DNA from 3 places in the Mesorhizobium kamtschaticum genome. Region 2 is predicted to be linked to each of the others. Evidence: predicted binding sites of a transcription regulator. Region 2 holds the regulator's gene; each other region holds the start of a gene.
What was found. The regulator LexA, encoded in region 2, represses DNA repair genes until DNA is damaged. The targets are predictions, from matches to a motif close to TGTTCNNNNTGTGTTCNG.
Positions count from the first base shown of each region.

Region 1: AC0V7N_RS30530 (PA0069 family radical SAM protein) is a predicted target of LexA. The motif match lies at 2,031-2,048, and genes of this name have one in related genera.
Region 3: dinB (DNA polymerase IV) is a predicted target of LexA. The motif match lies at 4,854-4,871, and genes of this name have one in related genera.

Region 1 covers NZ_CM149691.1:6,121,853-6,131,352, forward strand. Annotated here, with positions in the region: gene AC0V7N_RS30515 (GFA family protein) at 1-316, shown strand, start outside; gene AC0V7N_RS30520 (hypothetical protein) at 323-1,297, opposite strand; gene AC0V7N_RS30525 (glycosyltransferase) at 1,445-1,972, opposite strand; gene AC0V7N_RS30530 (PA0069 family radical SAM protein) at 2,123-3,277, shown strand; gene rnhB (ribonuclease HII) at 3,431-4,126, shown strand; gene AC0V7N_RS30540 (F0F1 ATP synthase subunit B) at 4,375-4,866, opposite strand; gene AC0V7N_RS30545 (F0F1 ATP synthase subunit B) at 4,877-5,458, opposite strand; gene AC0V7N_RS30550 (F0F1 ATP synthase subunit C) at 5,517-5,741, opposite strand; gene AC0V7N_RS30555 (F0F1 ATP synthase subunit A) at 5,809-6,567, opposite strand; gene AC0V7N_RS30560 (AtpZ/AtpI family protein) at 6,624-7,031, opposite strand; gene AC0V7N_RS30565 (cell wall hydrolase) at 7,287-8,471, opposite strand; gene AC0V7N_RS30570 (acyltransferase family protein) at 8,738-9,500, shown strand, end outside.
Region 2 covers NZ_CM149691.1:4,763,554-4,773,053, reverse strand. Annotated here, with positions in the region: gene kynA (tryptophan 2,3-dioxygenase) at 1-84, shown strand, start outside; gene kynU (kynureninase) at 89-1,336, opposite strand; gene AC0V7N_RS23565 (GntR family transcriptional regulator) at 1,503-2,237, shown strand; gene lexA (transcriptional repressor LexA) at 2,620-3,357, shown strand; partial or broken gene AC0V7N_RS23555 (ComEC/Rec2 family competence protein) at 3,351-5,805, opposite strand; gene gltX (glutamate--tRNA ligase) at 5,908-7,332, shown strand; gene gltA (citrate synthase) at 7,516-8,844, shown strand; gene lpxB (lipid-A-disaccharide synthase) at 8,877-9,500, opposite strand, start outside.
Region 3 covers NZ_CM149691.1:3,655,341-3,664,840, forward strand. Annotated here, with positions in the region: partial or broken gene AC0V7N_RS18045 (sterol desaturase family protein) at 250-659, shown strand; gene rsgA (ribosome small subunit-dependent GTPase A) at 790-1,827, opposite strand; partial or broken gene AC0V7N_RS18055 (PIN-like domain-containing protein) at 2,172-3,184, shown strand; gene AC0V7N_RS18060 (hypothetical protein) at 3,210-3,554, shown strand; gene dinB (DNA polymerase IV) at 3,576-4,823, opposite strand; gene AC0V7N_RS18070 (winged helix-turn-helix transcriptional regulator) at 5,074-5,490, opposite strand; gene AC0V7N_RS18075 (dihydrofolate reductase family protein) at 5,601-6,188, shown strand; partial or broken gene AC0V7N_RS18080 (alpha/beta hydrolase) at 6,376-7,115, shown strand; gene AC0V7N_RS18085 (sigma-70 family RNA polymerase sigma factor) at 7,299-8,228, shown strand; gene AC0V7N_RS18090 (alpha/beta fold hydrolase) at 8,325-9,239, opposite strand; gene AC0V7N_RS18095 (LysR family transcriptional regulator) at 9,361-9,500, shown strand, end outside.

The DNA of each region.
Region 1 (9,500 bases), 1.4 Mb from region 2:
CGCCGTCGCCGATCCGGACGGCAGGCTGATCATTTTGGTGAAGGACGCCGAGCGATTGCGGAACTACCGGTTCGGGCTGAGGACGGCCGACTATCTGATCTGCGGGGAATGCGGCGTCTATGTCGCCGCACTCGCCGGAAACGATGCAATCGCCGGAGACGACGATGCGCGGGCAATCGTCATCATCAACGCCCTGGATGATCAAAGGGCATTCAATCGGGAACCGATCCCTGTCGACTTCGACAGGGAAAGCAGAGAGCAACGCCAAGCCAGGCGCCGCCTTCGCTGGATGCCGGTCGAGATGCGTTTCGACTGATCGCGCTCAGCGGATGACCGGCTCGCCGTGAAAGCGCCGGCGCGAGGGGCGCGAAACACCGAAACCGACTTCCATCATCAGCCGCGGCGTGCGCGCCGGCACGGTGCCCATGTGGAAACCGAAGGGGTCCTCGACGAAGCCGAGGCCGGCTTCGCCGGTCAGCGTCACCGGGCTCTGCTCGCCATAGACGTCCAGCACCTCCTGGGCGGGATGACCGACCAACAGGGTCAGCTGATGCTTTATGGCGCGCCTGTTATGGCTGCCCCTGACATAGACATGCGGACCGGTGTCGGCGTCGACGGGCTTGAGGTAGAAGAAAAATTTCAGCATGCGCCAGTCGTCGAGGTCGAAATGATATTTGCCGAGCGAGGCAAGGTTCTTGTCGGCATCCGAGGCTTCGCCGGTTGGAAAGCTCCACCAGACGCGTGTCGTGATCAGTTTCGCCTGGCCACCAAGGTAGTGCGCGGCAACGTCGAGAAGCAGCGGATCGCGCTGTATGGCGAGTGCCGCCGGACAGTCGAGGATGCGCTCGAAATAGTGCCCGCTGAGCAGCGAACGGCCCAGGCGTTTCTCAGCCTGCGCATGCTCGCCCGGCATGAATTCGAGACGGCGGTCGAAATTGCCGAAGCAAGGCGTACGCCCTGCGAAATCCGCAATCTCTTCGTGGATGTAAGGCGGCAAGACCAGACCTGAAAACAGGCCGTCGAGGCGCAGCGCATCGACCACTGTCGCCCGCGAGACGCCGGAAAACATCGTATCCCCAACAGTGTCGGCAGGACGGGCGCGTTTTGCACCCAGCCAGTGCATGCGGCGCCCAGGCATGGTGCGCGCCAGCATGAACATCGGCAGCCAGGCAGGGTTTTCGCGAAGGTCCGTGAGATAGGTCGGAATGCGCACGGCAATGCGCCGCAGCAGGCTACCATTGCGCGCAATGGCCTCGAGACTGGCAGCACCGGATTTGTCAGGCGTTGAAAGGTTCATCGGGTCCTCTTCTATGAGAGTGACAACCCGATGCCGCATCGGTGCTCACCACTCGCATGACCCAAACCCAATTCACCCACTTCAGAAGAAGGCTAACCCCACGTCAGATTTTGTGCAATGCACAATGAACAGAGCAGCCGAAAAAAATCACTTTGGCGAGCGGTGCTGCTGCTTCGGCGGCGCCACCCAGATCTCGGCATCGAGCCTCTTTGTCGCCAGGCCACGCGCCAGCGCTTCGGCGCTGCCGGCGCTCTTCGACAAGGACGCGGCCTGCCGCTTGCTGATGACCAGCCCATCGGCGAGCGCACGATTTCCCGAAAACACCCGAGCCAAGAACGGCGTGCGGCTGCCCCGCGCCCGCGAGAATCGCGCCGCCATGGTTTGCCTGCCGGTGTGGACGACGACCGCTTCGATCCAGCCTTCCACCAGCCGCGCGCCCGGTTCCAGCAGCAGCAGCCAGTCACCCTTGGCCTGCCGGATCCCGGCAGCGATACCGCCGCTCGCCACATACTGGCAGCCGGCATGCTCGGCAACATGATGCGTCTGGTCGGTGGAACCGGCATCGCAGACGACGACCTCGCGCACCACCCCCTCGACCGCGCCGCCAATCAGCGAGGCGAGCGTGCGGGCGAGAGCCTCCTCGTCATTGCGCGTTTCGATGAGAACACTGAGCATGTTTAGCCGAATAGCGGAAAGCCGCGCACAGCGCCAGTTTTTGCGGCGCAGCATAAAAAGTTCTTGCTTTGTTCTCATCGGCGAAATAGGAATAATTTCATGAACAGAGCGATTCGACACAACATGGACAGTCCCTGGGAGCGGGCCAAGATGGAACCGATCGTGCGCGCCGACATTGCAGCCTTCGGAGCAGGACGCGCCGAAATGGCCAATGCGATGATCGAGCAGAGTGGCATGCGCATCCGTCCGGACCGCAATCGCGGCCGGTCGGCGGGCATCAATCCGTCCGGTCGCTTCGAACCCGTCAGCCGGCATGTCTTCGACGATGGCTGGAGTTCGCTGGAGGAACTGCCGCCGTTCAAGACCGAGGTGCAGGTGGAAAAGCCACGCACCATCATCACCCGCAACGAATCGCCCGACATTTCCTTCGACCGATCGATCAACCCCTATCGCGGCTGCGAACATGGCTGCGTCTATTGCTTCGCGCGGCCGACGCACGCCTTCATGGCCCTGTCGCCGGGGCTGGATTTCGAATCCAAGCTGTTCGCCAAGCCAGATGCGGCGCGGCTGCTCGACAAGGAGCTGTCCAAGGACGGCTACCAGCCGCGCACCATCGCCATCGGCACCAACACCGATCCCTACCAGCCGATCGAGAAGCAGTACCGGATCATGCGTGAGGTCCTCGAAGTGCTGGAAGCGCGCGGCCATCCGGTCGGCATCGTCACCAAGTCCGCCCTGGTGACGCGCGACATCGACATATTGTCGCGCATGGCCGAGCGCGGGCTAGCCAAGGTGGCGCTGTCGGTGACGACAATGGACCGCATGCTGGCGCGCACCATGGAACCCCGCGCGTCGACGCCGACCAAGCGGCTGGAGGCGATCCGGCAGCTCTCGGATGCCGGCATCCCGGCTTCGGTCATGGTGGCGCCGATCATCCCCGGCCTGACCGATCAAGAAATGGAACGGATCCTCGATTCGGCGCACGCAGCCGGCGCACGCGAGGCAGGTTATGTCGTGCTGCGCCTGCCGCTGGAGGTCAGCCCGATCTTCAAGGACTGGCTGTTGCGCCACTATCCCGATCGCTATCGCCACGTGATGTCGCTGATCCGCTCGATGCGCGACGGCAAGGATTACGATTCGGAATGGGGCAAGCGCATGAAGGGTGCCGGCCCCTACGCCTGGCAGATCGGCCGCCGCTTCGAGATCACCGCCAAGCGGCTCGGTCTCAATGCCGAACGGCGCACGCTGCGCACCGACCAGTTCGTCGCCGCTGGAAAAGACCAGGAACAGCTGATGCTGCTCTGAAAATGCAATTCGCCGTGGCGGTCTGACCTGCCACACGGCAAGAAATCCCGTCCGGCCTGCCCCGGCCTGCAGACGGTGCCCTCCCGGTCCGGCGCCCCACCCGACCCGGAGGGACTTGCGGAGAATCGGAGCCAATGCGAACCTCGCCGCAACATGGCTCGCGCGCGTTCCGATTCTCCGCTTCTCTTCGAAATCGTCGAGAAACCCGATTTCTCCTTCGAGACGAAGGCGATGGCCGAAGGCCTGTGGCCGGTCGCCGGCATGGATGAGGCTGGCCGCGGCCCCCTGGCTGGACCGGTCGTCGCCGCGGCTGTTGTGCTCGACCCCGCCAACATCCCCGAAGGCCTCGACGATTCCAAACGTCTGAGCCATTTGCAGCGCGAGGCGTTGTTCCTGCGCATTCTTGGCTCCGCGCAGGCGGTTTCGATGGCCTCGATCAGCGCCGAGGGCATCGACGGCAGCAACATCCTCAAGGCGAGCCTCGAGGCGATGCGCCGCGCCCTGGTCGGACTGTCGGTGCGGCCGAAGCTTGCACTCGCCGACGGACGCGACGTGCCGCCGGGGCTGCCGTGCGACGGCCGTGCGCTGATCAAGGGCGACCAACGCTCGCAATCGATCGCCGCCGCCTCGATCGTCGCCAAGGTGATGCGCGACCGCATGATGTGTGGTTGCGGCAGCCACCACGACCGCTACGGCTTCGAAGTCCATATGGGCTACGCCACCGCCCGTCACCGCACGGCGATCGAGGCGCATGGCCCGGTGGCACGACTGCACCGCGTGTCGTTTGCGCCATTCAGGCTTGGCGGGGCTGAGGTGGTCGAGGAAGACGGCTTGGCCGGACTGGACTGAGCTGGCGAAAGCGGCGGAGCGGTATCTCCCCCCTTGAGGGGGAGATGGCCGGCAGGCCAGAGGGGGTCGCCGAGCGTGAAGCGCCAGCCTCTTCTTCAACGTCTCATGGGCGTCGCGTCCGGTCGAAACGACCCCCTCTGTCGCCTTCGGCGACATCTCCCCCTCAAGGGGGGAGATTATCCGCGCTACAACAAAAAAGCCGCCAGGTTGCCCGGGCGGCTTTTTTTTGATTTCCAAATTTTTTCAGCTCAGTTCAGCTTGGCTTTCACATCCGCAAGCGATGCCTTGAACAGATCGGCTCCGGCCTTGACGTCGACCTTGGCGGCCAGCAGTGCGCGGGCGGCTTCGACGGCGATGTCGACGGCGCTGGCGCGGACTTCGGCGACCGCGTCACGCTCAGCCTGACCGATCTTCTGTTCGGCAAGCGCGGTGCGCCGGGCGACGTAGTCTTCGGACTTCTTATGCGCATCGGCGGCGAGCATTTCGGCTTCGCGCTTGGCCGCCGCAACGATGTCGGCAGCCTCCTGCTCGGCTTCCTTGCGCTTCTTCTTGTACTGGCCGAGCAATTGCTGGGCCTCGTCACGCAGCTTGCGGGCTTCGTCGAGCTCACTGCTGATCCTGGCGGCGCGGGCGTCAAGTGCCTTGGCGATCATGCCAGGCACCTTGATGTAGATGGCGACGCCCAGGAAGATGATCAGGGCGATCGTGGCCCAGAGCGTTGCGAGAGATGTAGCGTCCATGATGCGCTCCTCACCGGGCCACGGATTTGACCGCGGCCGCGATCTCGGCCTTGCTGGCCTTGCCGCCGACCAGGGCCTCGACGATTGCCGAAGCGGTGTCCTCGGCAATGCTGCCGACTTCCTTCATGGCATCGGCCTTGATGGACGAAATGCGAGCCTCGGCCTCGCCGAGCTTCTCGTCGAGCGCGGCCTCGATCTTCTTGCGTGCGGTCTCGGCTTCCGCCTTGGCCGCATCCGCGGCCTGCTGGCCGATCGAGTTGGCGTTCTTCTTGGCCTCCGCCAGTTCCTGCTCGTAGGCAGCAACAGCGGCGTCGGCCTCGCCCTTCAACTTGCTCGCCTGATCGAGATCCTGGCTGATGCGATCGTTGCGGACATCGATGATGCCAGCGACACGCGGCATCACCACCCGCTTCAGGAAGAGGTAGAACAGCCCGAACGTGACCGCCAGCCAAAGAAGCTGCGACGGGAAGGTCGCAGGATCGAATGGCGGGAACGCGCTGTGTGCTTCCGCAGGCACGCCGGTACCGGAATGCGTGTCGCCTTCCGTTGTGGCAGGCGCGGACTCTTGCGCAAAGGCAGATGTCACGAACATGGACTATCCCCGAAATTCAGACCCGAACGCCGTGGCGTCGGGCCAGATGGCGCAAGGCTTACTTGAACAGTGCCAGAAGCGCGATGAGAAGGGAGAAAATGCCCAGCGCTTCGGTCACGGCAAAACCGAAAATCAGACGGCCGAACTGGCCATCAGCAGCCGACGGATTGCGCAGCGCGCCCGAGAGATAGCTGCCGAAGATGTTGCCCAGGCCAATGCCCGCGCCACCCATGCCCAGGCAAGCGATGCCGGCGCCGATGTACTTTGCTGCTTCCACGTCCATTTGTTCAACTCCTTTGGATCTAAAATTCCGTTGCGATTCCATCCGGCAGCCATGCCGGAAACTCTAATTAGTGCGAAGGATGCAGGGCGTCGTTCAGATACATGCAGGTCAGCACCGCAAAGACGTAAGCCTGCAAGAGCGCCACTAGCAGCTCCAGCGCCGTCAACGCCACCGCCATAGCCAGTGGCAAGATCGAACCCGCAATGCCAAGCGCACCCAGCGCGCTCAGGCTGACGACAAATCCCGAAAAAACCTTCAGCGTGATGTGGCCGGCGAGCATGTTGGCGAACAGACGAACAGAGAGGCTGACCGGTCGCGATACGAAGGAAATCACCTCGATCGGAACGACAAGCACCATCATCAGGAGAGGCACACCTTTCGGCACGAACAGCTTTAGAAAGCCAAGGCCATGCTTCATGAAGCCGTAGACGATGACGGTGCCAATCACCAGGATGGCCAAACCGAAGGTGACGATGATGTGGCTGGTAATGGTGAAGAAATAGGGGAACAGGCCAAGCAGATTGGCGACCAGCACGAACATGAACAGCGAGAATACCAACGGGAAGAACTTCATGCCCTGCGTGCCGGCAGCGTCGCGCAGCATGTTGCCGACGAATTCGTAGGCCATCTCGGAGATCGACTGCATCCGGCCAGGAACCAGGCTGCGGCTCGACGTCGTGAGGAACAGGAATCCGGCGGCAACGACCACGGTCGCGACCATGAATAGCGCAGAGTTGGTGAAGGACAGGTCATAGCCGCCGATGTTAATCGGAATCAGCTTGATGATATGGAACTGGTGGATCGGATCGACCTTGTCAGCTGCCACGTTCTAACCCCGTCAATGCCGCGTACGGCCAAATTATCATTGCCGCCTGTCAGCGGCTATTTGCTGTCGTCCCGGCCAGAGCGCGATTTATCGCCCTGTCCGAATTCTGCCACAACGCCCGCGGAACGCATGACATTGAGCACGCCGGCGCCAAAACCAAGCAGCAGGAAAACGATCAGACCGAACGGCGATGTCCCCGCCATACGGTCGATGATCCAGCCGATGCCGGCGCCCACCACCACGCCAGCGATAAATTCACTGGAGAGTTTGACCGCCTGGCCATATCCGGCCGCACTGCCCGCTTTCGCGTCGTCTTTCCCCTCAAGCCGGTTCGGCAGCCTTGTCGCAAGCGATGCTTCAAGTTCACGCCGACGGCGCTCAAGATCGTCGTCGCGGATGTCAGGTTCATGCTGCTTGCCGCGGCCGGTTTCTCCGGTTCCGTCTGGCCCATTCTTGTCGGCCATCGCAACCCCCCTGCCCGGTCAGACCGTCACCGTCCGTCCGCTTCTAAAGTCGCCGGCAACATAGTTAGAGGGGTTGCGCCCGTCAAGCCACGGGTGGAAGTTCATTGCCATGTATTTTAGGCAATAAAATCAATCAATTAGAGAGGTGCGACATCGTGCCCGTCGCGATGATGGGGATACGTTGCGCGAATCCCCCTGGCAATGGCTCGCTGATCGAGCCTGTGGTCGATGGAAAAGACCAGCGACCGACGAACCTCAGCTCCAGCCGCCGCCATAGGTGCGGTAGAAGATATGCAGGCCGATCTTGGTCATCTTCTGCATGGTGCGCGCCCAGCCCGGATGGACATATTGGGCATAATAATGGGTCGACGATCCGACCTCCGGGATGAATATCTTGCCGGCCGTGACCGCCATGGCGATGTCCTGCGCGGTCTTGTAGGCGACGGGGCTATCAATGCGCTTCTTCCTGCCGTCGCAAGCGAAGGAGAACTGGCAACGGTTGAACCAGCTGTCGTTCTGGTAGACGACGCCGCAGATCGAGTTCGGATAGGCCGGATTGCGGACGCGATTGAGGATGACCTGGGCAACGGCAGCCTGGCCGCGCACGGATTCGCTCCTCGCCTCGAAATAGATGCCGTTGGCCAGGCATTTTTGCTCGGGCTTGGAGAAGACGCTCTCTGGCAGCGGGTTCTGGATCCACCAATGGTCGCCCTTGGCCATCGGCGGAATGAACCGGCCATTGTTGGGCTCTTCATCCTGAAGCAGAACTTCGAAGGGCGAGGCCTTGGCATAATCCGGCTCGGATTGCGCATAGGCTGTCGCCAGCACATCCGGATGATCGTTATTGACCAGGGCGGCGAGCAAGGACGGCACGCCGGGATCCGGCTTCTTGTCCTCACGCGCATGGAACGCAGCGGCGATCTGGATTTCCTTGCCTTTGATCTGAGGCTTGGCGAAAGCCATCTTCAGGTCGCCGTCCATGCTCGGCCGCATCAAGGAAGAGGTCCGCTGGAAGATCGACCCGGCGTTGAAGTTCTTCGGCGGTGCAACAGGAGACATCTGAACGATGCGGCCCTTCTTGTCGGCGCGCACCACGCGATCCTCGTCGGGCGAGCCGCTGACCTTGCCACCCTTGCCGCGAAACGACACGTTGCCGACGCCGGCCAGGTGAATACCCGATCCGGAGATCGAGCCGGTGACGTCGGAATCGACGAACGGCATCTCGGCGGCATGGGTCGAGCCGGCGACGGATCGCTCGACATAGGAATTCCAGCGCGCGGTCGGCGATTCGAGGCCGGAAACGAGGCTGGTCATGTCCTGGTAGGCGGCGACGGTCGGGAAGCCGATCCAGATGCCGAGGCCGATGATGAGCGGAGATACGAGGCTGCGTTTCTTCTCACCGGCGGCGGCAACAAGCCGCTTCAACACACGTCGATGCACGGAACACTCTCCAGGAACGCCACTGACCCCACTGGAGAGCAAAATGATGCATTAACCTTGATGGGACGTTAACGGGATCGATCGGGTTTTCTCAGTCGGCTCAAGGTCGTGATTTCGAAGTCGGGCGGTTTTGCGGCGGGATGGCGACGGAACACCCGCCGATCCGCGTTCCCGGAACCGGCCTTAACCGGATATCCATATTCCAACCATCACAATGGAGCGGTTCGAAACAGCGGCCGCGCAAGCCGAGCGACGAGGCAACGGTCGTGGACACTACAACCGCAAACGGCGTGGACTCGATAGAGCCACCCGGACGCCCCCAGCTTCATAATTTGACGGCCCTGCGGGCTTTTGCGGCCCTATCGATATTCATCCATCATCTAAAGGTGTTTGGAATCGATGCGTCGCAATCCATCCGGAACATGGATCTGGAATGCGCCGTCTCGTTCTTCTTTGTCCTGTCGGGATTCGTGTTGTCCTACAGTTTCGCAGGGCGTTTCTTTGACTGGCGCGATGTAAGACACTTTGTCTTCCAGAGATTTTTCAGGCTCTGGCCCGTTCACATGCTGTGTTCCTTTTTTGCCCTGGTGACGCTTCATGAACCGGCAAGCCTTCTCACCGCCTATCTGACAACGACGCTCCAGAGCTCATGGATTCCGACCTACGGCACGGCCTACGCCTACAATGGCGTCTCATGGTCGATATCGGTCGAGTTATTCTTCTACCTTCTCCTGCCGTTCATTCTGATCCTGAGGCCAAACCAGATCATGCTGGTGATCTGCGGCTGGACCCTTGCCGTCCTCGGCCTGCTTGCGTTCACGGTGGTTTTGCCCGGTCCGGTATTTCCGCCTTCTTCCGAACGACCGTGGCTGGATTTCTACGTTACGGACGCATCGTTCGTTCAACTTTTTCCGCCTCTGCGCATGGTGGAATTCCTGTCGGGGATAGCCATCTATCAATTGTTCAGACTTCGACGCATTCCCGCCGGCTGGTTGGGGTCCGCTCAAATTGCGGCAATCGCCAGCCTGG
Region 2 (9,500 bases):
GGCACGTCGGGCGCGTCCTATCTGAAGAAGATGCTCGAGGTCGTGCTGTTTCCGGAACTCTGGACGGTCCGCACCCGGCTCTAGTTTCTCAGGTAACCGCTGTCTTCACGGCAAAACGCGCATCCTGCCACGCGCCGGTCCGCAAAATGTCCTCCAGCACCTCGACCGCCTGCCAGACGTCCCGGTAGCCCACGTAAAGCGGCGTGAAGCCGAAGCGGATGGTCGAGGGTGCGCGAAAATCGCCGATCACGCCGCGCTCGATCAGGGCTCGCATCACCTGGTAGCCATGCGGGTGCAGGAACGACACCTGGCTGCCGCGCGCATTGCCGTCGCGCGGGCTTTCCAGTTCAAGGCCGTAGGCGCCACACCTGGCTTCGACGAGCTGGATGAACAGGTCGGTGAGCGCGATGCTCTTCCTGCGCACCTCTGCCATGTCGACATCGTCCCAAATATCCAGCGCGCCCTTGAGCGCCCGCATCGACAACATCGGCTGGGTTCCACACAGGAACCTGCGGATACCGACGCCGGCAGCAAAACCCTGTTCGAAGGCGAACGGCCGCGCATGGCCCCACCAGCCGCTCAGCGGCTGATGGACATCGTCGTGATGGCGTTTCGCGGCATAGATGAAGGCCGGCGCGCCCGGCCCGCCATTGAGATATTTGTAGGTGCAGCCGATGGCGAAATCGGCATTCGCGCTGTCGAGCTCGACCGGAAGCGCACCGGCCGTGTGGCAGAGGTCCCAAACGATCAGCGCGCCGGCCTGGTGGGCCTTGCGCGTCAGCGCGGCCATGTCACGCAGTTGCCCGGATTTGTAATTGACGTGGTTGACCAGGATGACGGCGACGCGCTCGTCGATCAGCTCTTCAATGGTCGGAGCATCAACGCCCTCGAGCCGCAGCACCGTGCCCGGCCGCGTCGAGGCCACGCCCTCGGCCATGTAGAGATCGGTTGGAAAGCTGTCACCCTCGGCGACGATGACCGAGCGGTCCGGCCGCATGTTGAGTGCGGCATGCAGCACCTTGTAGATGTTGATCGAGGTCGTATCGCAGACCACCGTCTGGCCCGTCGCCGCTCCGATCAGGCGCCCCAGCTGGTCGCCAAGCGCGACCGGCATGTCGAACCAGCCGGCGGTATTCCAGGCACGGATCAGGTCTTGCGCCCACTCCTGCGTCGCGGCCTTCTGCAACTCGTTGAAGACGGCGGGGGCCGCGGCACCCAGCGAATTGCCATCGAGATAGATCACGCCTTCCGGCAGAATGAACCGGTCGCGCATGGCACGCAGCGGATCCGCCACATCCATGGCTTCGACTGCTGCGAGATCGAGCGTTGCATTCATGATCGATTGTCCTTCGCGCATAGGCGCGCCCAGATGAACACGTCAGGTGAAATCGGCTGGCCGACCATGGGCAGTCGGCCAGACTCTGTCAAACATTATATATAATTTACGCCATGGAAGGCTTTCATATATAATCGTGACGTGACAGCCTAAGGATGGGACAACGATGCTGGACGAAGGACTCTCGAAGACGGAAGCGGCCTACAGGCTGCTGCGTCGCGATATCCTCACGACCCGTCTGCGACCCGGCGCGCCGCTCAAGCTCAGCGCGCTGCGCAACAGCTATGGCATTGGCTGGACACCGTTGCGCGAAGCGCTGTCGCGACTGGAGGCGGAGCGCCTGGTGACTTCCATCAGCAATCGCGGCTTTGCCGTCGCTCCGGTTTCGCGCATCGAATTGGAAGACCTGTCGCGCGCCAGGTGTGTCGTCGAATTGCCGCTGCTCCAGGAATCGATCGAGAAAGGTGGCCACGATTGGGAAAACGCCGTCGTCGCCGCGCATTACCGGCTGTCGCGTTGCAAGACCGCGGTCGACGATCCATCCGACGCAGTGGTCGACGAATGGGATGAAAAGCACGAGGCTTTCCACGCGGCGCTGCTCAGCGCGGCAGCATCGCCCTGGCTGCTGACCTTCCATTCCACGATCGCGGATCAATTGCGTCGCCATCACCGTTTTCTCGGCCTTGCGCCAACGCTGCGGGCGGCCGCCGGCCTGCAGCATGGTTATGAGGAAGCCGTGGAAGCGTTGCGCCAGGCGGTCACAATCGAACATCACACCGCGCTCATGGAGGCGGCACTGGATCGTAACATCAAGCGCGCGAAAACCCTGATGATCGCCCACATCGGCTATACGCTGCATGTCTATGTCCATGCCGGCGATGGCAGCATAAACGAGCGCTAGCGCAACGAGGATCGTGGACCAACGCCAGTATGGCAATTTCTCGGTAAAGTTGGCATTTTGGCTTCGTTTCGTTCACGGCAAGCCAATGATCGGTGAAAGGGAGAAAGACCTCTCATCGAGCCTTGTCGGCAACTGATGCCAGACCTCGGAACAGGATAGGCCACAGGCCATTAACCAAAACAATTTCAAAGCCAGCGAGCGCACTGCGGCGGCAGGCAGGCGTCGAACACGGCCCGCTCCCAGGCGGCAAATAATTTCAGCCGCCTTAACAAATTCACTAAACTTTAAACGGTTGCAGAACACAACTGGAACAGATAGTGTTTGTTCTGGGTTTGTTTTTCGATTCTGGTTCAGACCTTTTGTTCAAGCCTTGGGGGCTGCCATGCTGACGCGTAAGCAACATGAACTCTTGATGTTCATTCATGAACGGCTAAAGGAAAGCGGCATTCCGCCCTCCTTCGACGAGATGAAGGAAGCGCTCGATCTCGCCTCCAAGTCAGGGATCCATCGCCTGATCACGGCGCTGGAGGAACGCGGTTTCATCCGCCGGCTGCCCAACCGGGCGCGCGCGCTGGAAGTGCTACGGCTGCCGGATTCGATAGCGCCCGGCCTCAACGCGGCAAAGAAATTCTCGCCAAGCGTCATCCAGGGCAGTCTCGGCCAAGGCGGCCTTGGTCGCCAGATCAAGCCGGCGCCGTCGCGCTTGCCCGCGGCCGGCAATGACGACGACGTGGTTTCCGCCGTGTCGATCCCGGTAATGGGGCGTATCGCCGCCGGTGTGCCGATCGATGCCATCCAGCATCAGACGCATTCGATCTCGGTGCCGCCGGACATGATCATGGGTGGCGAGCACTATGCGCTGGAGGTCAAGGGCGACTCCATGATCGAGGCCGGCATCTTCGATGGCGACACCGTCATCATCCGCAACGCCGATACCGCCCAGCCTGGCGAGATCATCGTGGCGCTCGTGGATGAAGAGGAAGCGACGCTGAAGCGGTTTCGCCGCAAGGGTGCCTCGATCGCGCTTGAAGCCGCCAATCCGGCCTATGAGACGCGCATCTTCGGCCCCGACAGGGTCAAGGTGCAAGGCAAGCTCGTCGGGCTGATCCGGCGCTACTGAGCAGGAGCGGCCGGCTTTTCGGGTTTGCGCCAGGGCAACAGCCCCCTCGCCTCACGTGAGTATTTGCGCTGCGCATGCCAGGGCCGATACGGCCCGTCCACCGCGAAGCTGACGATTGGCGGACCGGTCGCTGATTGGCGGTCGAAGAAGACGGCAGCACTGCCCTTGCGTGCGAGCTGCCGTTTGGTGACGACGAGAACCAGCGGATTGAGGCAGGCGTCGTAGCCCGTCGCGTCATTGACGACGATCAAATCGGCGAAACCGCAGGCCTTCCATGTGTCCTTGCGATCTTCGACATGCGCGATGATCGCGCCGGATGGGTGCCGGGCGAGACAGACGCCGTCCGTGCAATAGAACGGTGCTCCCGGTGGCAGGTTGACCGCATCGGCAATGTCGAATTGCCCGTCTGCCTTGCTGAACATCTCCGGCACGACGATGGTTTCCGATGTCAGCGCGCGTTTCCAGTTGTCGACGGTGAATTCGTTCGGACGTGCCCGGCTGACCGCGAGTTCACCGCCGCCGATCGGCAGCGCGACCAGCCGCGCGTCCTCCGAGATCAGCACATCGGGCGTGCGCGTATCCGACACCGTCAGCAGGCCGGCAAGCGCGAATGGCAGCGCTGCGAGCCGCAGCCATGTCGTCGCCATCGTCGCGATGACCAGGGCGACGGTCACCAGCAAGACCGATTGCTGCGAGATCAGCCCGACCGCATCGATCGGAGAGCGTTCCGATATCCACGCCGATATCGTGATCATCGCCGTCAGACCCTTGCCCATGAGGTAAAGGGATGGCGCATCCAATCCGAACGGCATCAGCAACGCGCTGGCAACGGCCAGGAACATCACGACTGACACAATCGGCATGACGGCCAGATTGGCGAACAGGCTGAGCGGCGACACCCGCTGGAAATGCCAGATGGCAAACAGCGCCGTGGCGCAGCCGGCGATGATGGAGGTCATGGCCAAGCCGCCCGTTGCCAGCAGGAATTTTCGCGTGAGAAAGCTCGGCAGGGATCGCTTTGGCGGTGGCGGCCTTGCCTTTCCCGCATGGTGATCCGCCCAACCGGCATAGGCGCCGACCAATGCAGCCGTCGCGGCAAACGACATCTGGAAGCTCGGGCCGACGACTTCGTGCGGCGACACCACGATGACGGCGATCGCCGAGATCGCCAGATTGCGCATGGTCAGCGCCGCGCGATCGAACAGGACGGCAATCAGCATCACCGCCAGCATGATGAAGCTGCGCTCGGCGGCAACGACGACGCCGGAAATGACGAGATAGGCGGCGATCGAGAGAAGTGCCGCGGCAGCCGCGTATTTCTTCACCGGTCGCCGCGCGGAAAAATCCGGAAACAGCGCCAAGGCGCCGCGCAGCAGACCCATGATGGTGCCGGCGACAAGCGCCATATGCAGTCCGGAAATCGAGATGATGTGATAGATGCCGGTGCGCCGCATCGCTTCGTTGATTTCGTCGGGAATGCCCGCGCGGACACCAACGATCAGCGCTGCCGCGATCTCGCCTTCGGCACCGCCGACCGTGGCCCGGATATGGTCGGCGATGTCTTCGCGGGCATTTTCTATCCCGGAGAAAAGCCGGGCCGAGAGCGGCATCTCGCCGTCGTCGGCGGAGACAAGCTTCGGATTGCCGAGAAAGAAGCCGCTGCCGCCGATGCCGGCGAAATAGCTGTCGAAGGAGAAATCATAGCTGTCCGGCCGCACCGGGCCAGTCGGCGGCAACAATTTGGCGTAGCCGGTGACCAGGGAGCCGGCGGTCATTTCCGCCGGGATATTGCGCGCCGAAAGCCGGACCCTTTCCGGCGCATAGCGCAGTTTCGGCCGCGCGGTCGACGTCACGTCTATAGTCAGCCGGATGCGGCCAGAACTCCATCTGCTCCAGTGAGACCACGCGGCCGGTCAGTTGCGTCGATATTTCCGAGCCCAGCATCTGGGTGCCCACTCGCCATGTCTCGACCTTGGCGGCAAGCAGGCCCAGCGCGCACAACAATGCCGCCATGAAGCCCAGATGGGTTTTCGGCCAGGAGCGCGAAACAAGCGCGCAGATCGCCATCAGCACGACGACCGCGACAGGCTTTGCAAAATCAGGCTCCACTGCCAGCGAATAATAGCCGATCGCTCCAGCGGCCAGACAGACCGGCACCAGCAGGAAGGCGATGCCCCGGTCAAGCTCCAGCTCTGCTGAGGCCGCCACGCTGTGGCGCAGGCGAGGCAGTGAAATCCGGCCCAGTTGCCGGCGCACACGCACAATCCTGCCTGTTTCGGTGGACGGAATTGGCGCTGGAACATTCGCCGGCAACGCTGGCTTACTGGAGCCCGGCACAAGTGGCGACGGTGGCGGTGGGGTCGCCAAAGGCGTCGCAAACAGGGACCGTTCGCTGACGCCGACAACAGCGTCCTCGCCCTCATCCGAGCCTCGGCCTCGTCCAGCCATCGGGTCTGCCCCTTGCACCCCTGACGCCCTATGCTACATGAACGCGCAACGCGCGAAAGTCCGTGCAGCCGCACCCCGCTTCAGATGGTTTCCGAGAGTTCCATGTCCGACAAGGTCGTCACCCGTTTTGCCCCCTCGCCCACCGGCTATCTGCACATCGGTGGTGCGCGCACGGCGCTGTTCAACTGGCTGTACGCCAAGCACACCGGCGGCATGATGGTGCTGCGCATCGAGGATACCGACCGCGAACGCTTCAACGAGGCGGCCACCCAGGCCATTCTGGATGGGCTGACCTGGCTTGGGCTTTCCTGGGACGGCGAGGCGATATCGCAGTTCGAGCGTGCGCCGCGCCACCGCGAGGTCGCCGAGGAACTCGTGCGCCTGGGCAAGGCCTATTACAGCTACGAGACACCTGCCGAGTTGGAGGCCATGCGCGAGGCGGCTCGGGCCAAGGGCCTGCCGCCGCGCTACAACGGCCAGTGGCGCGATCGCGATCCATCCGAGGCACCGCCCGGCGTCAAGGGCGCCATCCGCGTCAAAGCGCCGACCGAAGGCGAAACGGTCGTGCACGACCGCGTCCAGGGCGAGGTGCGCTTCCCCAACAAGGATCTCGACGATTTCATCATCCTGCGTTCGGACGGCAACCCGACCTACATGCATGCCGTCGTCGTCGACGATCATGACATGGGTGTCACGCACATCATTCGCGGCGACGACCACCTGACCAATGCCGCCCGCCAGACCGTGATCTACAACGCCATGGGTTGGGATGTGCCGTCGATGTCGCACATCCCGCTGATCCATGGCGCCGACGGCGCCAAGCTGTCGAAGCGGCATGGTGCGCTCGGCGTCGAGGCCTATCGCGCCATGGGTTACCTGCCGGAGGCGCTGCTCAACTATCTGGCGCGTCTCGGCTGGAGCCACGGCGACGACGAGATCATGTCGATCAAGGACATGGTCTCCTGGTTTGACATCGGCGACGTCAACAAGGGCGCGGCCCGCTTCGATTTCGCCAAGCTGGAGGCGATCAACGGCGCGCATATGCGCCGCTTGGCCGATGCCGAACTGTTCGACATCTTCATCGCCACCTTGCCCTATCTCGAAGGTGGGCCGGCGATGGCAGCGCGCCTCGATGACAGGAATAAGGCGCAGTTGCTGGCGGCCCTCCCGGGCCTGAAGGAGCGCGCCAAGACGCTGGTCGAGCTCGTCGATGGCGCCGCCTTCCTGTTTGCCACGCGCCCTCTGCCGATCGACGACAAGGCGGCCCTCCTGCTCAATGATGATGCCCGCAAGATCCTGCGTGGCGCTCACGAAGCTTTGAACGGGCTTTCAGGTGACTGGACGGCTGCCGCGGCAGAAGCCGCGATCCGCGACTATGCGTTGGCTGGTGGCCATAAGCTTGGCGCCGTGGCCCAGCCCTTGCGGGCAGCACTCACCGGCAAAAGCACCTCGCCGGGCGTGTTCGACGTGCTTGCCGTGCTTGGGCGCGAGGAGAGCCTGGCGCGCATAGCGGATCAAATCGATTAGGAGCAAACTGGCCCAAGAAGATTGGCATTGAAAGGCGCGTTTCGCAGTGCAACATTAGGCTCTGGCCCAATCTGGCACGCACCTCCTAAAATGCGGTGGCGAATACGCGCATTGCGGTGATTTCGACGTGTCGCTCTGCAGAATTTGCCTTTGCCGGCATGAGGAAACAAGAAGGAGTTTGCAATGACCGAAGCTGCGAAAAAACTGGATGTGGGCGGCGCGAACCAAGAGGCTACGGCAACGCTTGAATTCGCCGGCAAGACCCATGAATTCAAGGTGCGAAGCGGCTCGGTCGGGCCCGACGTCATCGACATCGCCTCGCTCTACAGCACGACCGGCGCCTTCACCTACGACCCCGGCTTCACCTCGACGGCAAGCTGCGAGTCCGAGATCACCTTCATCGACGGCGATGCCGGTATTCTTCTCCATCGTGGCTATCCGATCGACCAGTTGGCCGAACACGGCGACTTCCTCGAAGTCTGCTATCTCCTGCTCTATGGCGAACTGCCGACCAAGGCGCAGAAGGACGATTTCGATTACCGCGTGACGCGCCACACAATGGTGCACGAGCAGATGTCGCGCTTCTTCACCGGCTTCCGCCGCGACGCGCACCCGATGGCGGTGATGTGCGGCGTGGTCGGCGCGCTGTCGGCCTTCTATCACGACTCCACCGACATTTCCGACCCGTACCAGCGCATGGTCGCTTCCATGCGGCTGATCGCCAAGATGCCGACGATCGCGGCGATGGCCTACAAATACCACATCGGCCAGCCCTTCATTTACCCGAAGAACGATCTCGGTTTCGCGGCAAACTTCCTGCATATGTGCTTCGCCGTGCCGTGCGAGGAGTACAAGATCAACCCGGTGTTGGCGCGCGCCATGGAGCGGATCTTCATCCTGCACGCCGATCACGAGCAGAATGCCTCGACCTCGACCGTTCGTCTCGCCGGCTCGTCGGGCGCCAACCCGTTCGCCTGCATCGCCGCCGGCATCGCTTGCCTGTGGGGCCCGGCCCATGGCGGCGCCAATGAAGCGGCGCTCAACATGCTGGGCGAGATCGGCCATGTCGATCACATCCCGGAATTCATCGCCCGCGCCAAGGACAAGAACGACCCGTTCCGGCTGATGGGCTTTGGCCACCGCGTCTATAAGAACTACGATCCGCGTGCGAAAATCATGCAGAAGACGGCGCACGAGGTTCTGGGCGAGCTCGGCATCAAGGACGATCCGCTGCTCGACATCGCCATGGAGCTGGAAAAGATCGCGCTGACCGATCCCTATTTCATCGAGAAGAAGCTCTATCCGAATGTCGACTTCTACTCCGGCATCACGCTGAAGGCGCTCGGCTTCCCCACCACCATGTTCACCGTGCTGTTCGCGGTCGCCCGCACCGTCGGCTGGATCGCGCAGTGGAAGGAGATGATCGAGGACCCGCGCCAGAAGATCGGCCGCCCGCGTCAGCTCTACACTGGTGCGCCGGAGCGCGACTACGTGCCGATCGCCAAGCGCTGATCAAAGCTGTTTTGACCGAAAAAAGGCGCCTGTCAGGGCGCCTTTTTTATATGACGAAGCACGACGCCGGCCGCGATCTCGCCCGACGGCTTGTCCGTCGCCATGCGCCTGGCGATCTCGGCAAATCCGTCTTTCTGCCAGGCGCGCATGCCCGTGTCGGCGAACAGGGCTTCCAGCTGGCGCGCCAGATTGTTCGGCTTGACGTACTCGTTGTAGAACTCCGGGATCAAAGCGCGATCCGAGATCAAATTGGGCAGCAGCGCCGACCAGACGGAAACGAAATAGGGCGCAACGGCACGCGCGATGGGATCGAGCCTGTAGCACGAGACCATGGGCACACCGGCCAACGCCAGTTCCAGCGACACGGTCCCCGACGCGATCAGCGCGGCATCGGCCTTGCCGAAAGCCTGCCATTTGCGTTGGGGATCAACGATGATCTCGGGTTTTTCATCCCAACGGTTGACCGAGGATTTGACGAGGTCGGCGACATGCGGAACCGTCGGCAGCAACAGCCGCAGACGATGCCCGCGCGCGCGCAGCATTGACACGGTCTCGCCGAACGTATCGACCAGCCGCCGCACCTCGCTGCGCCGCGAGCCGGGCAGGACAAGCAATGTCTTGATGCGGTCCTGGGCAAGATCGCGCGGCAAAGCCTG
Region 3 (9,500 bases), 1.1 Mb from region 2:
GGTGCCGAACTTGCACCGGGAAATTGCGACGCTATGTCAGATGCATCTGCATTGCACCTCACCCGCGAGTTAGGCAATCTGGTAGCATCGTTTCTGGGGCGGCGTCGAGAATCAGATGGGGCGTCCGGAATGCAACTGGGTCTGATCGGTTACTACAGCGACTTCGTGGTCTATCCGCTGGTGATCGCCCTCTTGGGGGTGGCCGGGCTGATAGAGGCCGGGGAAGAGAGCGCGCCGGAATGGATCGGCATGGTGCTGATCTGTCTCGTTCTGTGGACGTTGATCGAATACGTTCTGCACCGCTTCGTCCTGCATCACGTTCCCTACATCAGGGATCTGCACGACCGTCACCATGTCGAGGAACGCAGTCCGGTCGGCACGCCGACCTGGCTCAGCCTCGGCGTGCATGCGCTGATCGCATTGCCCGTCTGGATGGTTTCCGGTTTCGCCACCGCCAGCGCGGTCGGCTGCGGGCTGATGCTGGGTTATCTCTGGTACATCAGTGTCCACCACATGATCCACCACTGGCATCCGCCCATCCCAGCTATCTCTACGCACTCAAGCGCCGCCACGCGGTGCACCATCATATCGACGACAACGCCAATTTCGGTGTGACGTCGCTGTTGTGGGACCGGGTTTTCGGCACGGCGCGGCTTTGAGGGCAGTAGGGCAGTAGGGCAGTAGGGCAGTAGGGCAGTAGGGCAGTAGGGCAGTAGGGCAGTAGGGCAGTAGGGCAGTAGGGCAGTAGGGCAGTAGGGCAGTAGGGCAGTAGGGCAGTAGGGCAGTCGTTCAGCGCCGTTTGCCGCGGCCGGCGGGGGACTTCGCTCCGTGGGGCCCGCTCTGCACCGGCGTGTTGTGCTGGTTTTCTTCCGACAGTTTGCGCCAGCGGGCAAGACGCTCGGGATCGAGCGTGCCGGCCTTGATGGCAGCCTGCACCGCGCAGCCCGGTTCGTGCACATGCGTGCAGTCGCGGAATTTGCATAGCGGTGCCAGCTCGGTGATCTCGGCAAACAGTGTGTCGATGCCGTAGCCGACGTCGCTGACCTGCAGCGTGCGCATGCCGGGCGTGTCGATCACCCAGCCGCCGCCGGCAATGGCATGCAGCGACCGCGCCGTGGTGGTGTGGCGTCCCTTGGCGTCGTGTTCGCGAATGGCTCCGGTCTGCTGCCGCGATTGCTGCGCCGATCCGGCCAGCGTGTTGACCAGCGTCGATTTGCCGACGCCGGAGGAACCGATCAGCGCCACCGTCTGCCCCGCGCCGCACCAGGCGGCGAGTGCGGTCGCGGCATCCGCTATGCGTGGGTTCAGCGTCACCACGGCCAGGCCGCGCTGCAGTGCGGCGGCTTGGCTTTGGTACGCCTCGGCGTCTTCAGCCGTATCGGCCTTGGTCAGCAGGATCACCGGTGTCGTTCCGGCCTCGTTGGCCAGCGCCAGATAGCGCTCGAGCCGGGCGATGTTGAAGTCGGCATTGCAGGAGGTGACGATGAACAGCGTGTCGACATTGGCCGCGGCCAGCTGCGGCACCCGGCCGCCCTGGGTGCGGCGCTCCAGCACCGTCTTGCGGGTCAGGCGACGCTTCACAAGCTGATCATGCGGCTCGACCAGCACCCAGTCGCCGACGGCATAGTCGCCGGTGGTGGCCTGCGGCGGCAATGTCAGGTCCGTTTGCCCCGTCTGGGACAGGCCACTAAGGCGATCGCGATGCACCATGGCAATGCGCGTCGGGATCAGGTCTGCGTCATCGGGTTCAAGCTGATCGCCGAAGAAATCCGACCAGCCAAGGCTGGCGAGGGAGAGTAGCTGAGGGGCGGTCACGGCCTGGACCAAGGGTGCGGCGTCGCTGACATCGGACAGTATCCCGGCAAGATGAGAAAGGCACGGACCTCTCGGGCAGGCGATCCGCCCACGCCGCTGTATGGGCGGCGTGGCGGGGTTTGGCAAGCATTTGCCCGAGACAAGGGGTCGGGGAAGCGCCAGCAGCGTCAAGGTGCATGGCTATGGACGAACCGGGCCGATCGCTCTCACAACTCCTTTCCGCCAGTTCCCCAAATTCGTCGGGCACCGAGCGTGCCACCGTCAACCGCCTGTTGCCGAATCTACAGCAATATTTCGCAGGCTAGATTGACGTTATCTTTGGTTCGCGTGATGCTTGTTCAAATGGAATTTTCGAAATGCGAACCGCCCTGCATCAGTTTTTCCGCCCGAACAAGGAAGAGTTCGAGAGGCTCTGGAAGGATGCCTTGATAAGCTTCGATGCGAGCGCTTTGCTGAATATTTATGGGTACTCCCATGACACTCGCGACGAACTGCTATCGATTTACGCCAATTTTTCTCATCGTGTTTTCTTACCTTACCAGTTTGCCTTGGAGTATGGTCGTAATCGTTCGAAGACGATACATAAGCAGATTAACAAATATATACAGACAGAGGAAAGTATAAGGAAGATTTTGACTGAACATGCAAATAGCAAAGAGCATCCATATTTCACCGAGGCGGCGATAGCATCGTTAAAAAAGGTCCAAGACGAATTGTCTGACGGGCGCTCGAAGATGGAAAAAACTATCGCATCTGATGATTATACAGATTTAATACTTACGATATTCGAAGGGAAGATCGGCCCAGAGCCGACGGACGAGGCTTTGAAGGAGCTGCACATCAAGGGAAAGGCGAGGTTCGGCGGATCAGTCCCGCCGGGCTATAAGGATGCCAAGGACAAGCCCGAGCCAGACTGCTATGGCGACTATATCGCCTGGGAACAGCTCATGGATATCTCTAAGGAAAAAAATCTGACTTCATTCTGGTCATCGACGACACAAAGGAGGATTGGTGGCAGTACGAGGGTTCGCGCACTGTTGGGCCTCGCCCCGAATTGCTCCGTGAATTTAGAAAAGTTACCGGAAAGTCGATTTGGCTTTATACATCAGAGGGATTTCTGCGAGCTACGAAAGATTACACTAAACTCGACGTCGCTGGCAGAACCATCAACGAGGTCGAAGCGCGTATCGAAGCTCGAAAGTCAGTTCGCGTCAAAGTTAATGGAGAGAAATTGAAGGTTAAGTTCCATCTTGATCTGCCACCTGAGGGCGCACCTACCGATGAGTTCGGTCCTAAGAGGATTTCAGACTCGGATCCGGTTGCGGCTAGCGAAGACAAGATAGCTGGACCGACGGGCGAAGATCAATAAAAAAATACGAGTTAGGAGCTAATACGTGGCTGTCCGAGCGTTTTCAGATAATCCAGAGAAACTTTTGACGCTGATAAAGCGTCGGATGGCTGAAAATCGTATTTCCACATGGCAAATAGACGATGAAGGGGACTTAACCTTGACTTCGGAATCTTGGGTGAACAAAGCTTGGATGAGACCGAAGATTATTAAAGATTGCCTTTTGTTTAACATTGTTGGGTCAAAGACCGTTAAAATGACCGCTGTTACCTATGGTGTATATCATGGGAGACTTATTCAGATGCTCATAACTCATTTTGATACGGCGCTGAACACGGCCTCTGCTACCGCGCTTCCTACTAGTGGAGACCTCCTGCCGAACCAATCCTGATTGTCGACTCAGCCGATATTCTCACAACTCCTTCTCCGCCAGTTCCCTGAATTCGTCGGGCACGGAGCGTGCCGCTTCCAGCGCCACCGTGCCGTAGCCGACCGCTTGTTTGCCGAAGCGCTCGCGGATCTTGTCGATGGCGCGGTCGGCGCCGAAGCGGGCGAGGCCTTTTTGGCTGCCGGGCCGGTGTTTCTCGTCGGCGAGGCCGAGCGGCAGGTCGAGCTGCAACGCGGCACTTTCCTCGAGATGTGACACCGAGATCGCCAGCAGCGAGATGGTTCTCTCATGCGGGTTATCGGCTAGCACGCCGCGCACCAGGTCTTGCGCGATTTCGGCCAGCATGGTGGTCGCCGAGATAGGCTGGTCGAGGGTGATGGAACGGGTGACGGCGCGGAGATCGGCGAAGCGCACGCGCACCGTCACCGTGCGGCCGGGCCGCGCCTTGGCGCGCAGCCGGCTGGCGACGCGGTCAGCCAGATGCAGCAGTGTCGGCACGATCACCCGCGCCACGGCGGGTTTCTGGCCAAGTGCTGACTGGGCGCCGGCCGAGTGCGCCCGGCGCTTGGTTTCCAGTTTGCGCGGGTCGCGATTCCACGACAGCGCCGACAGCTTTTCGCCGGCGGCCGGGCCGAGCAGACGGGTCAGCGCGCCGCTGTGCGTTCTCGCCAACTGGCCAATGGTCTCGATGCCGATTTCGGCCAGCCGCGCCTTGGTCGCAGGGCCGACGCCCCACATCAGTCCGACGGGCAGATCGTGCAGGAAGGCCAGCTCGGTTCCAGGGTCGACCACCACCAGCCCGTCGGGCTTGGCGACCTGCGAGGCGATCTTGGCCAGATGCTTGGTGCGCGCCACGCCGATCGAGATCGGCAGGCCGAGTTCAGCCCGCACGCGGCGGCGGATCGTCGTGGCGATCTCGTGCGGCGACCCGAACAGATGCGTGCAGCCGGCGACATCAGCGAAGGCCTCGTCGATGGAAATGCGCTCGACCACCGGCGTGAAATCGTCGAGTACCTTGATCGCCGCGTCGCCCAGCCGCTGGTAGTGGCTGAAATTGCCGCCGACGAAGATCAGCTGCGGGCAAAGCTCGCGCGCCTTGCGCCCCGGCATGCCGCCGCGCACGCCGAAGGCGCGCGCTTCGTAGGATGCCGCGAGCACCACACCGCCGCCGACCGCGATCGGCTTGCCGCGCAGCGACGGATCGAGCAGTTGTTCAACCGAGGCATAGAAAGCGTCGAGATCGGCATGCAGGATGGTGGCTGTCGTTTCCATCCGGCTGCATATCCAGGGTTGCTGATGGACTGGAACAGATAGAGAACAAATGGCGATTGTTGTCAAGCCGGGCAGTGGAAAGCTCCCCCTTCTCCCCTTGTGGGAGAAGGTGTCGCCGAAGGCGACGGATGAGGGGTGTTCCAGGGAACGCCAGCGTCTCACTCCGCTGGAACACCCCTCATCCGTCTCGGCGCTATCGCGCCGATCCACCTTCTCCCACAAGGGGAGAAGGAAGACAGCATGCCGCCGTCTACACAATATGCTCGGCCCGCAGTGCGGCCTTCATCCGTTCCAGTGCTGGTTCACCTCCGGCCGCCAGTTCATCGGCGACCCGCGCCAGCTTGTCGTCGGCCTTGCGGTGCTTGCTGCCCCAGGCGCCGAGTGTGGCCAGCACCGGCAACAGGTCGATGCCGGCCTCGGTCAGCCGGTAGATCGCCTTCAGCCCGTGGCTCGGGTCGTCGCTGCGGGTAAGAATGCCTTCGTCCTGCAACGTCTGCAGCCGTTCGGCCAGCGTGCGCGACGAGATGCCTTCGTCGGACTGCAGGAATTCGCGAAAGTGCTTTTTCCCGGCGAAGATCAGGTCGCGGATGATGAGCAGCGTCCAGCGGTCGCCGAGCAGTTCCAGCGACAGGTTGATCGGGCAGCCGGATCTTTCGCGCGTCGACATCTCTATGGTTCCATTTTTAAATCACTTTACTATTGACATCATTTTTGTCCTCCGTCAATGGTTCCAAAAGTAAATCATGCCATTTGAGCCGGAGCAACAGGGAGACGGGGATGAAAAAGCTGATCCTGCAGATGCAGATGTCGGTCGACGGTTTCGTCGGCGCCAATGAAGACCATCCCTGGCAGCTCTGGGAATGGGGCGACGACATCAGCTGGAACGAGGAGTTGAAGCGAGACTTCAACGCCATCTTCGCCGGCATCGATACGATCCTGCTCAGCCGCAAGATGGCGGAAGAGGGCTATCTCAGCCATTGGGGCAATGCAGCGAAGAAGTATCCGGCAGATCCATTCTTCGCCTTCGCTCAGCGCATCGTGGAGGCACAGAAGGTGGTGCCGAGCGACAAGCTGAAAACCTCGCGCTGGGAGCGCGCGAGGGTGGTGAGCGGCGACCTGCCGCGCGAGGTCGCTGCACTGAAGGCAGGCGAGGGTGCTGATATTGCCGTCTTCGGCGGCGCCGGCTTTGCCTCGGCGCTGATCGCGGCCGGGCTGGTTGACGAGTTCCAGCTGTTCATCAACCCGGCGGTGCTGGGCGCTGGTCGCCGCATCTTCGACCAGGGCGGTTTTGCCAAGCTGCTTCTGCTCGGCTCGAAGGCCTATGCCTGCGGCATGGTGGTCAACCGCTACGCGCAGGCGGGTTGAGGGCGAGAGAAAATCCCGATCTGACGTATCCTTTTTGTCCGCCCGTTCGTCTGTGGTTCCTAGAGGTCGCGCAGTCGCGATCCGCAACCCCGGGAGACTTATCATGGCGAGTATCGAGAGCGAGGCGAACAGGAACCACTATGCGGCGATCGTCGCCAATGCCGGCAAGTTCAACAGTCCGCAGGCGATGATCGATTTCAACGACACCAGCTGGACGGCGCTGACCGGCGAACCCGGCGGCGTCGACTATATCGAGGTCGATACCGGCGGTGTGCCGGCGCTATGGGTCGTGCCAAAGGGCGCGGACGAGGAGGGGGCACTGTTTTACGCGCATGGCGGCGGCTTCCTCGGCGGTTCGATCTACACCCACCGCAAGCTGGTCGGCCATCTGGCCAAGGCCGTCGGCTGCCGGGCCTTGCTCTATAACTATCCGCTGGCGCATCAGGCCAAGCATCCGGCCAGACCGAGGCGGCGATGGCGGCCTGGAACTGGCTCGTCGACCAGGGCTTCGACACCAGGCGGATCGCGATTGCCGGCGATTCCTGCGGCGCGGTGCTGAGCTATGGCGTCCTGCAGCGGCTGCGTGCCCAGGGCCGGCCGCTGCCGGCCGCCACGCTGATCATCTCCGGCTGGTTCGACATGGCGCTGACCGGCGCCAGTTACGAGACCAACCGCGAGAAGGATCCAGCCTTCGCCAGGGAGTCCGTCGACTGGCTGGTGACCAATTTTATCGGCGACAGCGACCGGCTCGATCCGGAGGTCAGCGCGCTCTACGCCGACCTCTCCGGCTTTCCGCCCGTCTTCCTGCAGGCCGGCGCCGACGAGACGCTGGTCGACGAAAGCCGCATGTTCGCCGAGCGTGCGCGGCAGGCTGGGTCGAGACGCGGCTCGACGTCTTCGACGGCATGCTGCACTCCTTCCAGATGATGGCCGGCCGGGCGCCGGAAGCCGATGACGCGATCGGTCGCTTCGCCGCCTGGCTGCGACCGAGGCTGGGTCTGCCGGTTGCTGGCGACAACGTCGCCGACAACAGAGCGGCCTGACCATGGGCCGGCTTGTGGATGCGCGCCGCTTGCGCGATGCTGTGGCAACGCCGAGCGACGTGCCGCGATGAACCAGCAGATCCGCAAATCCCCCGAAGCGAGGCAAGGCTTTGAGCCGCGCCTCGACCCCGAAGGCTTGTTCGACCTGCGCTACAGGGCGTTCCTGGAGACGGTCTCGCATTTGCGTGTCCGCCTCCACCGCTATTGCGCGCGCATGACCGGCTCCGCCCTCGACGGTGAAGACATCATGCAGGAGGCGCTGTTCGAGGCCTATCGCAAGATCGGGCTGCTCGACGATGCACAGGCGCTGCGGCCATGGCTGTTCCGCATCGCCCATAACAGGTGCATCGACTTCATCCGCAGCCGCCGCACGCGGCTCAAGGCCGAAGCAGGCTATGCCAGTGATGAGATCGTGCTGCCCGTCGAGCCCGCTGGTCCGGGCGCCGGCCGCGCCATCGAGCGGCTGGTGGTGCACCTGCCGCCGAAGGAGCGCGCCTGCGTGCTGCTCAAGGATGTCCTCGATCATTCACTGGACGAGATCGCCGACCTGGTCGGCTCGACATCGGGCGGCGTCAAGTCGGCGCTCAATCGTGGCCGCGCCAAGCTCGCCGCCCTGCCAGCGCAACCGGTCGCGGTACCCGCGCATGACCCGGACCTGGAGCGGCTGCTTAGCCGCTATGTCGAACTCTTCAATGCCAGGGATTGGGACGGGGTGCGGGCGCTGACCAGCGCCGATGCCCGGCTGCGGGTTTCGGACTGCTACAATGGCCTGCTCTCCCGCTCGCCCTATTTTGTCGAGTATGAGCAAGGCGAGCCCTGGCGCATGCGGCCAGGCGTGGTGGAAGGTGAGGACGTTCTGGTTGTCGACAGGCGGCAAAACGAGGTCTGGCGGCCGGCCTATCTCGTGCGGGTCCATGCCGAGGGCGGCGTCATCGACCGCATTGCCGACTATTATGCGTGCCCCTGGATACTGGAGATGGTGGCTGCCGATGGATGACAGGTTCGTTTCACCGAGTCGGCAGCCGCCAGAATAACGGCGGCCACTTTCACGAGATCGGTTCAGCAGGCCCGAAGTGATCGCGTCGGGCGGTTGTTACCTGGAGAGGAAATCGGTGATGAGCTTGACCGTGGCGTCGGGGTTTTCCTCCATGATCCAATGGCCGGATGCGGGCACTATGGCTCCCGTCACGTCCGCCGCGACGAAACGCAGGGTGTCGGCCTGTGTCGTGCCTGCCGATTTCTCCGCGCCGACTGCCAGCACCGGCATGGCCAGTTTGCCGCCGGTGGAAAGCATTGCAGGGTTGTCGATGGCGTCCTGGTCGAATGCCTTGAACTGTTCGAAGGCGTCATGCATGGCATGCGGCCGTGCATAGAGTTTTGCATAGTGGACACGCGTCGCCTCGTCGATCTTCTTCGGGTCGGCCGACAGTTCGTTGTAGAAGCGGTCGAGGTAGATGCGCTCGCGGCCCGCGACCAGCCGCTCCATGTCGGGGCCGCGGAAGTTGAAGTGCCAGAGCAGCGGGCTTTGCTTGATCTTCTCCCAGTCACCTATGCCCGGCAGCGGTGCGTCGATGACGACCCATTTCGTGATGCGCTTGGGATATTGCGCGGCCAGCGCATAGCCGACCATGTTGCCGATGTCGTGCGTCACCAGGTCGGCCTTCTCGATCTTCAGCGCATCCATCACGCCGGCGATGTCGGCCGCCTGGTTCTTCTTGGTGTAGCCGCTGTCTGGATGCGCAGAAAGGCCCATGCCGCGCAGGTCCGGCACGATCACCGTGTGATCCTTCATCAGCTTTATCGCGGCCCGCGCCCACATGTCGCCGGTATCGGCGAAGCCGTGCAGCAGCACGACAGCCGGTCCCTGTCCGCCGACGCGCACATAAAGCTTGGTGCCGTTGGTCTCGATCGACTGCGTCTTGAAGCCGGTCGGAAACGGGGTCACGCCTGCAAAGGCCGGAGCGGCGAGTGACAGCAGACCAAGCACGATAACCAAAAGACGAAACATGATGCACTACCCCGAGCTTTTATTCTGCCGCCGCCATATCGCGGTCTTTTCGACTATGGCACCATGCCCTTGATTTCGTCAGGCACCGGTCGCCTGATTGTGAATTCGGGAAAACCGAACAATGCTGAAGCTTGAATCCGCCGCCGCTTTTGTCGCCGTCGCGGAATCCGGTTCGATCACCGAAGCGGCCAGGCGCATGAACCTGTCCAAGTCCGTCATCAGCGAGCGGCTGTCGGAGCTTGAGCGCAGCCTTGGCGCAAG